3 regions of the Cupriavidus sp. KB_39 genome follow, and region 3 is predicted to be linked to each of the others. Evidence: predicted binding sites of a transcription regulator. Region 3 holds the regulator's gene; each other region holds the start of a gene.
The links. Region 3 encodes LexA, which represses DNA repair genes until DNA is damaged. Its sites were predicted from a motif close to ACTGTATNNNNATACAGT; they were not measured.
Positions count from the first base shown of each region.

Region 1: dinB (DNA polymerase IV) is a predicted target of LexA. The motif match lies at 2,634-2,651, and genes of this name have one in related genera.
Region 2: imuA (translesion DNA synthesis-associated protein ImuA) is a predicted target of LexA. The motif match lies at 1,617-1,634, and genes of this name have one in related genera.

Region 1 covers NZ_JBFREV010000033.1:29,491-34,465, forward strand. The annotation lists gene AB4Z27_RS21910 (carbohydrate porin) at 1-99, opposite strand, end outside; gene AB4Z27_RS21915 (TRAP transporter substrate-binding protein) at 404-1,543, shown strand; gene rarD (EamA family transporter RarD) at 1,655-2,557, shown strand; gene dinB (DNA polymerase IV) at 2,679-3,851, shown strand; gene AB4Z27_RS21930 (MFS transporter) at 3,932-4,975, shown strand, end outside.
Region 2 covers NZ_JBFREV010000001.1:73,360-78,309, reverse strand. The annotation lists gene AB4Z27_RS00345 (DUF2880 domain-containing protein) at 38-406, shown strand; gene AB4Z27_RS00340 (DUF1579 domain-containing protein) at 576-1,073, shown strand; gene AB4Z27_RS00335 (hypothetical protein) at 1,105-1,404, opposite strand; gene imuA (translesion DNA synthesis-associated protein ImuA) at 1,688-2,581, shown strand; gene AB4Z27_RS00325 (Y-family DNA polymerase) at 2,508-4,088, shown strand; gene AB4Z27_RS00320 (error-prone DNA polymerase) at 4,119-4,950, shown strand, end outside.
Region 3 covers NZ_JBFREV010000016.1:111,572-116,523, reverse strand. The annotation lists gene rpsF (30S ribosomal protein S6) at 1-316, opposite strand, end outside; gene AB4Z27_RS14455 (asparaginase) at 444-1,487, opposite strand; gene lexA (transcriptional repressor LexA) at 1,679-2,335, shown strand; gene AB4Z27_RS14445 (hypothetical protein) at 2,456-2,629, shown strand; gene AB4Z27_RS14440 (hypothetical protein) at 2,843-3,580, opposite strand; gene AB4Z27_RS14435 (hypothetical protein) at 3,824-4,948, shown strand.

The DNA of each region.
Region 1 (4,975 bases), on a different contig from region 3:
GCCCGTTTGCGCGCAGGCGACCATGCCCCAAGCAGCCATGACGGCAAACGTGAGACGGCGGGAACGCAGGCGAGCGAATCGGGGTACTGGCAGCAGCATGGGAAACAGTGACGGCGCGCGGCGCGCCGGATGGGGGCTCCGTTTTTTAACAGGCGAACTTTTTGACCGCAAGACGGGTTACAAAATCCATCAAACCGTGCGGCATCTCACATTGCGAAAAGATCACCTCGCGCCACCTTGCCAGTCTCCCCGTAAACCGTTGCAGAAGTGCGAATCCCTAGCGAAAACCCGCAGTCGGGAGTGTGGTCGTGCGCAAAACGCCACCGCTATAATCGACCGGCTGTTTTGGACTTGTCCTATGGGTGGGGCAGCCAGCGCACATATATCTATAAGAGGAGATGTCATGGAACGTCGTTCCTTCCTGTTGAAAGCATCGGCTGTGGCCGCTACCGGGGCCCTGGCCGCGTGCGGCAAGGAAGACAAACCCGCCGCGCCCGCGGCGTCGGCGAGCGCACCGGGCGCGCCGGCCGTGATCGGCAGCAACCCGGCGGTGGAATGGCGCCTGGCATCGAGCTTCCCGAAGTCGCTGGACACCATCTACGGCGCCGCCGAGCTGCTGTCCCAGCGCGTGAAGGAGCTGACCGACGGCAAGTTCAACATCAAGGTGTTCGCCGCCGGTGAAGTGGTGCCGGGCCTGCAGGTGCTGGACGCCGTGCAGAACCAGACCGTGCAGATCGGCCACACGGCCGGCTACTACTACTTCGGCAAGAATCCGACGCTGTGCTTCGACACCACCGTCCCGTTCGGCCTGACCGCGCGCCAGCAGACCGCGTGGATGATGCAGGGCAACGGCATGAAGCTGATGCGCGAGTTCTTCAAGGAATATAACGTCGTCAACTTCATGGGCGGCAACACCAATGCCCAGATGGGCGGCTGGTTCCGCAAGGAAATCAAGACCGTGGCGGACCTGCAGGGCCTGAAGTACCGCATCGCCGGGTTTGCCGGCGTGGTGCTGCAGCGCCTGGGCGTGGTGCCGCAGCAGATTGCCGGTGGCGATATCTACCCGGCGCTGGAAAAGGGCACCATCGATGCGGCCGAGTGGGTCGGCCCGTATGACGACGAGAAGCTCGGCTTCTACAAGGTGGCGCCGTACTACTACTACCCGGGCTGGTGGGAAGGCAGCGCCCAGCTGTCGTTCTACGCCTCCGCACCGGAGTTCGAGAAGCTGCCGGCGCAGTACAAGCGCGCGCTGGAAACGGCCACCATCGAGGCCCACACCAACATGATGGCCAAGTACGACGCCGTGAACCCGCAGGCGCTGGCCCGTCTGCTGGAGAATGGCGTGAAGCTGCGCCCGTTCTCGAAGGAGATCATGGAGGCATGCTTCAAGGCCACGCAGGACGCGTACGCCGAGGAAACCGCCAAGAACCCGTCGTTCAAGAAGATCTATGACGACTGGCGCGTGTTCCGCAACAACGAGGCCGCCTGGTTCAACGTGGCCGAGCAGGGCTTCGCGCAGTTCAGCTTCGCGCGCAAGCTGTAAGACATCGATGTGATTTGTATGTGATGTTGTCGCCTCTCCCGCCAGGGGGAGGCGAGTTCCAACGCCGATGACGGCGTCCCGGTAGAATCCGCGCACCTACCGGACACTCCCATGCAACTCGGCATCTTCTACGCGCTGCTCGCGTACGTCATCTGGGGCCTGCTGCCCCTCTATATCAAATCCCTCCACGGCGTGGCGCCGCTCGAGATCCTGCTGCACCGGATGGTGTGGTCGCTGGTCTTTTTGGGCGCGATCCTGCTCTGGCGGCGGCATTTCGGCTGGCTGCGCGAGGTGGCGGGCAATCCGCGCCTGATCCTCGGCTTCGCGGCGAGCGCCGCCCTGCTCTGCGCCAACTGGTTCCTCTATATCTGGGCGGTGTCGGCCGACCGGGTGGTCGATGCGAGCCTGGGGTACTTCATCAATCCGCTGTTCAGCGTGCTGCTGGGTGTGCTGTTCCTGCACGAGCGGCTGCGGCCGGGGCAGTGGCTGTCCATCGCCGTCGCGGCGGGGGGCGTGCTCTGGCTGACCATCAGCGCCGGGCAACTGCCGTGGATCGCGCTCGCGCTGGCGGCGTCGTTCGGCGGCTACGGGCTGCTGCGCAAGACCGGGGCGCTGGGCGCGCTGGAGGGGCTGTCGCTGGAGACGCTGCTGCTGTTTCCGATTGCGGCCACCGCGCTGGGCGTGCTCGTCTTCACCGGCCAGGACACCTTCCGGAGCGCAGCACCGGGTACGCAGATCTTGCTGCTGCTGGCCGGCCCGGTCACGGCGGTGCCGCTGCTGTTCTTCGCCGCCGGCGCGCGCCGGATTCCGCTTTCGCTGCTCGGCCTGCTCCAGTACACCGGCCCGACGCTCCAGCTGCTGCTCGGCATCTGGCTGTGGCACGAGCCGTTCCCGGCCCAGAAGCAACTCGGCTATGCACTGATCTGGGTGTCGCTGCTGATCTACGCGATGGAAGGGGTGTGGGTTTCCCGCCGCAATTCCGTTAAGTCTATCAGCGCGACAAATGAAGCATAGGTTTGGATCGATTAATCGATTCATCCCGGGAATGATGGATTAACACCGGCTCGGCACGCGAGGGCCGACGCACTATACTGTACGTTTATACAGTACCGACGACGCGCACGCCCCCTTCGCCATGTCCACCCCCGTCCGGCGCATCGCCCACCTCGACATGGACGCCTTCTATGCGTCCGTCGAACTGCTCCGTTATCCCGACCTGCGCGGCCAGGCCGTTGTCATCGGCGGCGGCCGCAATGCCATCCCGGAGACGCTGCCCGATGGCTCGCGCCGCTATGCCCGCCTGCGCGACTACGTCGGACGTGGCGTCGTCACCACTTCYACYTACGAAGCCCGCGCGCTGGGCGTGTTCTCGGCGATGGGCATGATGAAGGCGGCCAAGCTGGCGCCGGACGCCATCCTGCTGCCGACCGATTTCGACGCCTATCGCCGCTACTCGGGCCTGTTCAAGGCCGCCGTGCGCACCTTCACCGAGCAGGTGGAAGACCGGGGCATCGACGAGATCTATATCGATCTGACCGAGGTGCCCGGCGAGCCGGCCGAGGTAGCCGCGCGCATCAAGGCKGCCGTGAGCGAGGCCACYGGCCTGACCTGCTCGATCTGCGTGGCGCCCAACAAGCTGCTGGCGAAGATCGGGTCCGAACTCGACAAGCCGGACGGCCTGACCCTGCTCACCCCCGCCGACATCSCCCACCGTATCTGGCCGCTCGCGGCGCGCAAGGTCAACGGCATCGGGCCGAAGGCGGCCGAGAAGCTGGCCGGCATCGGCATCGACACCGTGGGCGACCTGGCCGAGGCCGACCAGGGCGTGCTCCAGACCCATTTCGGCCGCAACTACGCGAGCTGGCTGATCGAGGTGGCGCATGGGCGTGATGACCGCCCGGTGGTGGTCAGTTCCGAGCCCAAGTCGATGAGCCGCGAAACCACCTTYGAGCGCGACCTGCACCCGCGCGTGGACCGCCCGCTCCTATCGGAATCGTTCACCAAGCTCTGCATGCGCGTGGGCGAGGACCTGCGCCGCAAGGGCTACGTGGGCCGCACGGTGGGCATCAAGCTGCGCTTTGACGATTTCCGCACGGTCACGCGCGACCTGACCATGCCGGCCCATACCGCCGATGGCGCGGCGATCCGGCGCAGCGCCACGGAATGCCTGAAGCGGATACCGCTCGAGCGGCGCATCCGGCTGCTCGGCGTGCGCGTGAGCGCCCTGATCCCGGCGGACGAACAGGGCGACGACCCGGCGCCCGTGCAGGAGGAGTTCCGCTTCGAGGATGAGCGGCCGGATGCCTGACGCGGCACCGGAATGACCCCTCCGACGCATCTATCTATCTCCCGCTAGAATCGGCGGCTTCGAGCACCAAGGCCGTCSCCATGACCACCACCGCCACAGAGCGCGCCGCTGAGCCCGCCACCTGGATCACGCCGCTGCTGGCCACGGCCTGCGGCATGATCGTCGCCAATCTCTATTACGCCCAGCCRCTGGTCGGCCCGATCGCCCGGTCGCTGCAACTCTCGCCCGAGATTGCCGGGCTGATCGTCACGCTGATCCAGATGGGCTACTGCGCGGGGCTGGTGCTGCTGGTGCCGCTCGGGGATCTGGTCGAGAACCGCAAGCTGGTCCTGACGCTGATTGGCGGCTGTGCCGTGGCGCTCATGGCGGCGGCCCTGGCCACTCACGCCAGCGTGTTCCTGATCGCGGGCTGCGCCATCGGCCTATGCTCGGTGGCGGTGCAGGTGCTGGTGCCGTTCGCGGCGCACCTCGCCCCGGACCATATCCGGGGCCGCGTGGTCGGCAACGTCACCAGCGGGCTRCTGATGGGGATCATGCTGGCGCGGCCGGTGTCGAGCCTGATGGCCGGCCTGACGGGCGGCTGGCACACCATCTTCGCGGTCTCGGCCGTAGCCATGGTGCTGCTGGCGCTGGTGCTGGCGCGCAAGCTGCCGCGCCGCCAGCCCGCGCGGGGCGTGACCTACGGCCAGATGCTGGCGTCGATGGCGCACCTGCTCCGTACCCAGCCCGTGCTGCGCCGGCGCGCGCTGTACCAGGCCAGCATGTTCGGCGTGTTCAGCCTGTTCTGGACCACCATCCCGCTCTATCTGGCCGGGCCTGCGTTCCACATGTCGCAGACCGGCATCGCCGTGTTCGCGCTGGTCGGCGTGGCCGGCGCCATCGCCGCGCCGATGGCCGGCCGCTACGCGGACCGGGGCCACAGCCGCCAGATGACCGCCATCGCGCTGGCCATCGGCGCCGGGTCGTTCCTGTTGAGCCGGGTGGGCGTGGAGGGGTCGATGACCTCGCTCCTGGCGCTGACCGTGGCGGCCATCCTGCTCGACTTCGGCGTATCGGCGAACCTTGTGGTCGGCCAGCGCGCCATTTTCACGCTCTCGGCCGAGCACCGCAGCCGGCTGAACGGC
Region 2 (4,950 bases), on a different contig from region 3:
CGCGTGTCGGCCGTTTTTCGTTTTTCGGAGGGATTCCATGACGTTGCCGGTTTCACGGCAGGGGCGCCGCATGCTGGTGGCGCTGGCTGCTGCCACGCTCTCGACCTTCGCCTTCGCTACCGAGGCGCCCGTCAATATCGAACTGGGCCAGCGCGGCGGACGCCCCGAGGCACCCGAGGCACCCGTGGCCTGCATGGAGGCCGTCAAGGCCAGGCTGCCGAACCCCGACCGCTTCCGCTGGGTGCGCGGCACCACGCGGCGCGTGGCGGAGGACTTCTACAGCGTGGTCGGCAACGTCGAGTTCGTGAACCAGGCCGGCGAGACGCGCAAGGGCGACGCCCAGTGTGATGTCATGCGCGCGCCCGGCAACCAGTTCATCGTGCCGAAGGTACGGCTGCCCCAGTAAATACAAGGGTTTGCGAGCCGCCAAGATGACAATGCTGTCATCTTGGCGGCTTTTTCATTGGCGCGTCTTTACACGTACGGGACCATCTCCTAAGCTCTTGTGTACGCTGTACACAAATAGGCAGCGACATCATCGACTGAATCAAACCGATCAACAGGAGACCGTTGCAATGCAGACCGAAACGACCAACGAACACCGCTGGCTGCAGAAGCTGGTGGGCAAATGGATGGCCGAAGGCGAGGCGGTGATGGGGCCGGACACCCCGCCGCAGAAGTGGAAGATTCCCGAACAGGTGGGCGCCGTGGGCGACCTCTGGGTGCAGGGCCGCTCCGAGGGCGAGATGCCCGGCTGCGGGCAGGCCGTCACGGTGATGACGCTGGGCTATGACCCCACGCGCAAGCATTTCGTGGGCACCTTCATCGGGTCGATGATGACCCATATGTGGATCTACGAGGGTGACCTCGAGGCCGATGGCCGCACGCTGACGCTGCGCGCCGATGGCCCGACCTTCACGCCGGAAGGCAAGCTGGTGCCGGGCAAGACCTCGAAATTCCGCGACGTGATCGCCTTCCAGGACGATGACAACCGCACGCTGACCTCATTCATGCAGGGCGATGACGGCGAATGGATGCAGATCATGCAGGCGCGGTATCGGCGGGAGAAGTAGGGCGCGGGGAGGGGCGTCGAAGCCGGACGCCTCAGACCCGGTCCAGTTCGTCGCTGTTCCACCAGGCGTCCAGCAGGGGCTGGAAGCGGTTGTCGGGCGCGGGCGGTATGCGCGTGCTCTTGCGCGCGGGCGGCAGTTCGCGCCCCGTCAGCTGGTAGTAGACGGCAGCCGGCAGGGTGCCCGGGCCGTAGGGCACATGGTCGATCACGCTCATCTGCCGCGCGGCCTTCAGCGCCCGGGTGGTCTCCTCCGGGGACAAGCCGCTGGCGTCAGCCAGCGCGTCGCGGCGCAGCGGACCCTCGCGCTGCAAACCGGCGATCAGAAGATGCACACATTGACGTGTATTCCGTTTCATAGGGGCGCATTTTTCCGCACCTGCCCCGCGCTGCACAATCCGGATTGACATTTGTTTGCAATCCGCCACGTCGTTTCGTGGCAGTTGCCCCACTGTAGTGGGAGATGTGGGGCCTTTTGGGCCACTTTTCGCCCAACGAGGCGGCGCGCGTTCCACTTCGGCCATGCCCCTCTTGCGCCGGCGTCGATACTGTATAAACATACAGTAATCGTCAATCTTCCGATGGCGCACGCCCGCCGCGTGTGCCGAATTCATCACCATGACTGCGCCCCCGCACATCCTGCCTGCCGAGGAGGATGGTGCGTCTCCACTGCCTTCGCCTCCCGATCCCGTGCCCGATCACCGGGCCTCGGTGGCCGAACTCGAGCATCGCTACCCCGGSCTGTGGCGCGCCGGGCAACTGGGCCATGCCGGCCGGCTGCCCGTGTGCCCGAGCGGCTATGACGCGCTGGCGCAGGAGRTGCCCGGCGGGGGCTGGCCCGCTGGCGCGGTCACCGAACTGCTGCTCGCCCACGATGGCGTGGGCGAACTGCGSRTGCTGATGCCGGCGTTGCGCACGCTGGCCGCGGCGGGGCGGCGCCTGGCGTTCGTCAATCCGCCTTATCTGCCGAATGCCGCTGGGCTGGCGGGGCTGGCCGGCCTGCCTGCGCGACAGCTCTACTGGGTGCGGCCGCCGGCGGCCACCCCGCCGGCCTCGCGCCGCACGGACATGCTCTGGGCGGCCGAGCAGATGCTGCGCAGCCAGGCGTTCGGCGCSGTGCTGGTGTGGCTCGGCATCGCACGGCCCGAGGCGCTGCGCCGGCTTCAGGTGCTGGCCCAGGCCGGCGATACCGTGGTCTGGGTGCTGCGGCCCCTGCGCGTGCTCCAGGAATCGTCGCCGGCCGTGCTGCGGCTGGCGCTGTCGCCGTTGCCCGGCAACATGCTGTCGATTGCCTTCCACAAGCGCCGTGGCCCCGTGCGGGACGCGCCGCTGCAACTGTCGCTGGGCGGCATGGCGCACGTGCCCGCACGCGTCGCCACGCCCGTCARTCCCACCGCTCCTGTCACTCCCACCGCGCCTTCCGTGGTGCCCCCTCATCATGCTGCCGACGTTCTGGATCGCGGTGCATCTGCCGCGCCTGCCGCTGGACGCGCTGCAACCGAGCTGGCCTGAGGCCGCCGGTGCGCCGTCCGTCCCCGCCTCCGGCACGCTGCAACAGGCGCTGCCCGTGGCGGTGATGGCGCACGAGCGCGTGGTGCTGGCCAACGGCCCGGCCGTGGCCCTCGGCGTGGCGTTCGGCATGCGGCGCGGCGGCGTGCAGGCGCTGTCGGCGGAGGTCGTGCAACTGGAGCGCAGCCTCCCGGCCGAAGAGGCGTTGATGACCGACGTGGCGCTGACGCTGCTCCACTTCACGCCGGCCGTGACGATCGACCCGGATGCCGAATCGGCCACCGTGATGCTCGACGTCACCGCCAGCCTGCGCCTGTTCGGCGGGCACCGCGCGCTGTGCCGTGCCATCCGCGCGCGGGTGCGGCAGCTCGGCACGTTCGCGCAACTGGGCTGCGGCACCACGGCGCAGGGCGCGGCCTGGCTCGCCCGGCAGCCGCTGCGCCGGACGCGGCGCGGGATCGTGCGGCCCGCGCGCCGCGCCATCCAGCCTGCCCGCATGACGCGCCTGCTCGATGCCCTGCCCGTGGCGTGCCTGCAGACGCTGGCCGATCCGGGCTGGCTCGAGGGCGTGGGCTGCCGCACGCTGGGGCAGGTGAGGCAGTTGCCGCGCGCGGGGCTGTCGCGCCGCATCGGCACGGCACTGCTGGCGCGGCTCGATCAGGCTTACGATCAGGCGCCGGCCGGCTTTGCATGGTTCGAGGCGCCGCCTGCCTTCGCGCAGCGGATGGAGCTGCCGGGGCGCATCGAAGCGGCCGACGGGGTGCTGGCCGGCGCGCAGCGGCTGCTGCTGGCGCTGTCCGGCTGGCTGGCGGCGCAGCAGGCCGGCGTTACGCGCTGCGTGCTGGTGCTGGAGCACGAGCGCTACCGGCTGGGCGAGGACATGGACAGCACGCTGGTGCCGCTGGGCCTGGCGCAGCCCAGCCGGGACCCGGTGCATCTTTCCAGGCTGCTGCGCGAGAAGCTCGACAAGGTGCGCTTCCACGCGCCCGTGGGCGGCCTGGCGCTGCGCGTGGAGGCGATGGAGACCTGCCTGCCGCAGAGCGATTCGTTGTTCCCGGAGCCCGGCGCGGCGCCGGCCGAACTGGGCCGGCTGATCGATACGCTGATGGCCCGCCTCGGCCGCGACAACGTGCTGCAGCCTCGCCCGCTGGCCGACCATCGCCCCGAATGCGCCAACCAGTGGGGCCCMGTGGACGAGCCGCCGCCCCGCGCGCCCGCCACCGGCACGCTGCCGCCCGAACGGCCGCTGTGGCTGCTGGAGGCGCCCCGGCCGCTGCGCGTGCAGCGGCACCGGCCCGTCTACGAAGGCCCGCTGGTCATGCTCACCCGCCCCGAGCGCATCGAAGCCGGCTGGTGGGATGGCGGACTGGCCACGCGCGACTATTTCATCGCCGAACGGGCGGACGGGCTGCGCTGCTGGGTCTATCGCGAGCGCCCCGGCCATCCCACCCGCAGCGGGCAGGAAGAGGGCGGCGAATACCGCTGGTTCCTGCACGGGCTGTTCGCCTGATTTCGCCTGAATATTCCTGACGTTTTCCCCATGCTGTCGTCGCTTCCTGGCCTCTCCTCGCTGCTGCCCTCGCTGCCCGATTACGCGGAGCTGCACTGTGTGTCGAACTTCACGTTCCTCACCGGCGCCTCGCATCCGCAGGAACTGATCGCGCGCGCATTCCAGCTCGGCTACAGCGGGCTGGCGCTGACCGACGAGTGCTCGGTGGCGGGCACGGCGCGCGCGCATCACGCCATCAAGGTGCTGCGCGAGGAGATGTGGGAGGCCGTGGCGCGCAGCGCCCGCCGGCTGGCGGCGGGGCAGGCGGACGGCGAGTTCGATGATGCCGAGCTGGTCCATGCCTTCACACCCGATGGAATGGAGGGGATGGACGATGTGGACGACATGGAGGAGGGCGACCCCGACGCCTTGCCGCTCATCGGCGACCACCCGGACGACGACCCCGATGCCGCCGCGCACCGCCACCGCGTGCTGGAGGCGCGCGCCGCCGCCGCCGATGCGTTCAACGTGATCCTCGGCAGCCGCTTCACGCTGACGGCCTCCCCCGGGCAGCCCCCCGAGCCCTATGCCATGCCCATGCCGCCCCCGCGCCTGCTGCTGCTGGCGCAGAACCGCGAGGGCTTCGGCAATCTCTGCGAGTTCATCACGCTGGGCCGCACGCGCGCGGAGAAGGGCAGCTATCTGCTGTATCCGTCCGACCTCGCCAGCCCCGAGCCGGATCAGGCGCACTTGCGCGGCATGCCCGATTGCCTCGCCATCCTGCTGCCCGACTACTGCGCCGATCCCGATGTGCTGCGCGCGCAGGCGCTGTGGTGCCGGGAGACGTTCGGCACGCGCGTGTGGATCGCGCTGGAACTGCTGC
Region 3 (4,952 bases):
CTTCCTTCATCATCGGCGAAGGAGCGGTCTCGGCCTTCTTGGTCTGCACGATCAGGTGACGCAGCACGGCGTCATTGAACTTGAAGGCGTGCTCGAGTTCGGCCAGGGTTTCCTTGCCGCATTCGATGTTCAGGCAAACGTAGTGAGCCTTGGCCAGCTTCTGGATCATGTAGGCCATCTGACGGCGGCCCCAGTCTTCCACGCGGTGAACCTGGCCGTTTTGCGACGTGACGAGCTGCTTGTAACGCTCGATCATCGCCGGCACTTGTTCGCTTTGGTCCGGATGGACGATAAATACGATTTCGTAATGACGCATTGACGCTCCTTTTGGATGTAGCCACCCGGGCGCCATGTCCGGTGTAGCAAGGTTGAATAGCCCGCGAGTATAGCCCGGTTCCGAGCCAGCACGCAAGCCGGCATCCCGGCAGGACGCTGGGAATCTCTCAGTATTGTCGGAAAACAGCCTGCAGGCGAGCCGGATCGGTGCCAAGCGACGCATCCGCCGCCAGCGCCACCAGCAGCAGCACGCGCGCCTTGTACGGATTGAGATTGCCGGCGGAGGCGAATTCGCCCGAGGCCAGGCGCGGGCGTGCCGGCCCCGCCACATGGCCGGCGCCCGTGCGGGAGCTTCGCACCACGGCCACGCCTCGCGCAGCTGCATCGGCGAGCGCGTCGCCCAGCGTCTCATGAACCGAGCCATTGCCGGTGGCCGCCACCACGAACCCCTTTACGCCGGCCGAGACCATCGCATCCACGGCCACCCTGCCCGGCTGGGCATAGCTCGCCACGATTTCGACAAGTGGCCACGCCGTAGGCACGGGCAGCGCTGGCGCGTCGCCGGGGGCGAACGCGCGTCCAAAGCGCACGTAGGCATCCTGCACGAAACCAATTGGCCCGCCCGCCGGCGACGTGAACGCATTGACCGCCGAGGTATGGGCCTTGGCGACATCGCGGGCCGCATGAATTTCCTGGTTCAGGACCACGAGCACGCCCTGCCCGCGCGCATCCGGGCTTGCCGCCACGCGCACTGCGTCGAGCAAATTCAGCGGACCATCGGCCGAGAGCGACGTGGACGGGCGCATTGCCGCGGTCAGCACCACCGGCACCGCGCTCCGCTGCGTCAGGTGCAGGAACATCGCCGTTTCTTCAAGCGTGTCCGTGCCGTGGGTAATCACCACGCCCACCACATCGGGCTGCGCGACCCAATGCGCCACCCGCGCGGCAAGCGTCGCCCACAGGCTGAAGGCCATGTCCTTGCTGTCGATCTGGGCCACCTGCTCCGTCTCCACACGGGCCACCTCGCCCAGCGCAGGCACGGCCTGGATCAGCGACGAGACCGGCACGGTGGCCGCGCGGTACTGCGCACTGCTGGCGGGGCTGGCGGACGAGCCTGCGATGGTGCCGCCGGTGGCGAGCACGACGATGCGGGGCAATGACGTAGACATATAGCGAGAAAATCGAGCGAGTGAGCGGGTGGTGCAGGCGATTGTAACTGTGGCACGCCGAGGGCCGCCGCTCTCGCAAACCCGTGTCGCCGGGCGCACTGGAGTCCGCCTGGTGTCGCGCATGCCCCACATTGCCACTGCAAATTGTGCTTGCACTTCACTRGATACTGTATAAAATCACAGCATACTGTTTAAACATACAGTGCTTCGGCACCACGAGAGACCGGCGACCCATGGCGACCCTGACACCCCGGCAACAGCAGATCTTCGACCTGATCCGCAACACGATCCGGCACACCGGCATTCCGCCGACCCGTGCCGAGATCGCGTCCGAATTCGGTTTCTCCTCGCCCAACTCTGCCGAGGAACACCTGCGAGCGCTGGCCCGCAAGGGCGTGATCGAGCTGACGCCAGGCGCGTCGCGCGGCATCCGCCTCAAGGTGGCACGTAGCGATTCGGAGATGACGGACCAGTTCTCGCTGCCGATGGCCGGCGTGATGCAGCTGACGCTGCCGCTCGTGGGCCGCGTGGCCGCAGGCAGCCCGATCCTTGCCGCAGAGCACATCGACCGTCAGTACCAGGTAGACGCCTCGGTATTTGATGATCGACCTGATTACCTGCTGCGCGTGCGGGGCCTGAGCATGCGCGATGCCGGCATCCTCGACGGCGACCTGCTCGCCGTCAGGAAAGCCAGCGAAGCCGCCAACGGCAAGATCGTCGTCGCGCGGATCGGCGACGATGTGACCGTCAAACGCCTGAAGCGGCGCGGCGACATGATCGAGCTGATCGCCGAAAACCCGGATTTCGAGAATATCGTGGTGCAGGCCGGCCGCGAGGAATTTTCGCTGGAAGGCATCGCCGTCGGGCTAATCCGCTCCTCGGGCTTCTGACTTCCGAGACCGGACGGGCGGCCGCCTGTCCTGGTCCCCAGTTTTGCAGTGCCAACGCCGCCCCGTTCTCTCCGGACGACGGGCGTGGACTCCTGCTGTCGCAAACTTCGAGGTGCCGCCATGCTGCCAGTCAACCACACCGCTTCCCGCCGCCCGGTCAAGCCCGTGCCGTTCCGCCAAACCAAGGGCGTGCGCGTCTACCAGGGCGCCCAGCGTCGTACGATGGTCGGCAGCATGGCTGCAATCTGCCGGATGCTGGAACTTGCGGATATGCCCGACAAACTGGACGCATGAACCGCTAGCGGCGGATCCGCGTCGCCCAAATCATTGTAAATAGTGCAGTTGCGAGCCCACCACGTGAAATTAAGAGAACGTTTAATTCGTCGTGAGAGGTGCTTTACACTCGATGGCGCGCATCCGTAGTACTGGCGCATTGGCGCCGATGCGCGAAACCGGAACTTGTCGACCCCGCCGAGTGCCGGTTTTTTTTCGCCCTCCCCGGCTGGATCAGGTACCAGGATACATGCCAGTCATGTTCTTGCGCAGACGGTCCCACAGCATACGCACGCCCCGCACGGTCCCGCTCAGACCCGCCGAGTAGCCAGGGTCGTAGTAGTGAATCAGCAACGACCGGCGCTCGCCAACTTCCACATCAAGGTTGGCATGCTGGAGCACAAAGCCGTTGAAGACATAGACGCTGCCCGGCTCCACCGGCACGCGGTTGCAGCGGCCACGGCGCAGATCCCGTAGCGTCAMCCATTTTCTGATGGGAAACGGCAGATTGCGCTGAATGCCATGACGAAGCTTGCAAAAAACATTGGCCACAGTGGATACCGCCAGCCGTGGCGGGTGATAAACCAGCAGATCACCGTTGCAAACGCCATCGGGGGCGAGCTTCAGCGGAATCAGCAGCGTCAGCAGATGCGAATCGTAGTGGCGGCAATGGCTCTCGTTGCGCGTATACGTGCTGGCACAACGAATCACGTGGAACGCTTCCCAACGCAGCGACTTCTTCAGGAGCGTGGTGGCCATGGCCCGAGTCTCGGCGCACACCGTCTCCTCGAGCTTGCGGAAGGCTTCATTGCGACGTAGTAACTCAGCCATTGCGAATGGCTCGGCACGCTCGGGCTGTTCGCCGAAGGATCGATCGATAGCCGCGTTAATGGCAGCCAAGGTCGGCATCGGYATCACACTGGAAAATGCCGCCAGTGCTACATCAGGGTTGAATCGAATTCGCTCCGCCACGGCATGACCTCGCGCTTCGTATAGGTGATTTGCCTAGATGATATGGATTAGACCATTTGGCCCGCCGTGAAGCGTAGCGAAAATCATTCTCGAAAACTTGTCACTATGTGGGCTGTCGCACATGATCCGGGAACAAAGCCCAGTGCATCCACGCCCCCGACGGTTTTCCGGCACATGGGCCGATCAACGATTATTCTTTGGGTGAAGGATCGACGGACACTGGCTGACGATATAAGGGACGCAATGAGGACAAGCCTGGCGGCATGGCTCCTGGTCATCGCCGCACTGATTTCGGGGCCGGGGGTTGCTGCTGAGTTCGGTAGCAAGGGTGGCCCCGAGCCCGCCAATATCGATCAGATTACCGACCTACTTCGCGAAGAGCCCTACGACCTGGAGCTACTGATCAGCTTTGGGACATCGAAGGGCGGATCGGCTGGCCATATCGCCCTGGGCGTCCGTGACGACACGCTCGGCGACGACATTGTCTACTCGGCAAATTTCTACGCCGACCGCACGCCCAAGCACGAGAATGATTTTTACACCGCCAATCTGATGGCGGGCATCCCAAAGAAGGAATATCTGTTCAAGACGGCCTCCTCCATCGCGGAAACGACGATGTTTGGCCTCGACTATGGCGAGATTTACAAGCGGTCGGTGATCGGTGTGCGGGTCTACGGCGTGCCCACGCAGGAAAAACAGTCGCTGGTCGATTACTTCCGCCGCATCAACGACGARTACCATCGGCGGGCAACGGACACCGAATATCACAGCGGRACAATCCAATACGATTATTTGCGCCTGAACTGCGCCAAGACCATCGGCGCCGCCTTCAAGTACGGCGCCGGCTACAAGGATTTGACGATAAAGAGCCCCAAAGTCCTATCCGGGCGACGCGTGGTGGCCGCCGCGACCGCGAATATTCCCACGGAGATGGCGATGAAGCTGATCAAGGAATGGGGCAAGCGCGGATACGGTATGGACGTAGTGCTGTACAAGAAGTACGGCAGCTCCACCTATGTGGAACCTCGCGAAGAGGAGAAGGTGGCATTCAAGGACCTGCCCAACCGCTTCCCCTCCGTCCTGTCGCTCGATTTCCGCAGGGAGCAAGGGGCCTATCGCGACTTCGACAATCTCTACGCCATGTACCTGTTCTACAACCTGGGCCGGTTCAGCGTGCGCGTGAATGAGCAGACGCGGTTGCTGGAGGTCGAGAAGGACAAGGAGCCGATGCCCTATCGACAAGCCGCGGAACTGGCCAAGGCCAGCGCCGAATCGGACAGCGAAAAATTTCGTCGCCACGCCGAAGCGCCGGACAACACCCATCTCTACTATTTCTCGGAGGGGAATCAGGACGGGAGTGCTCGCTGAGCGG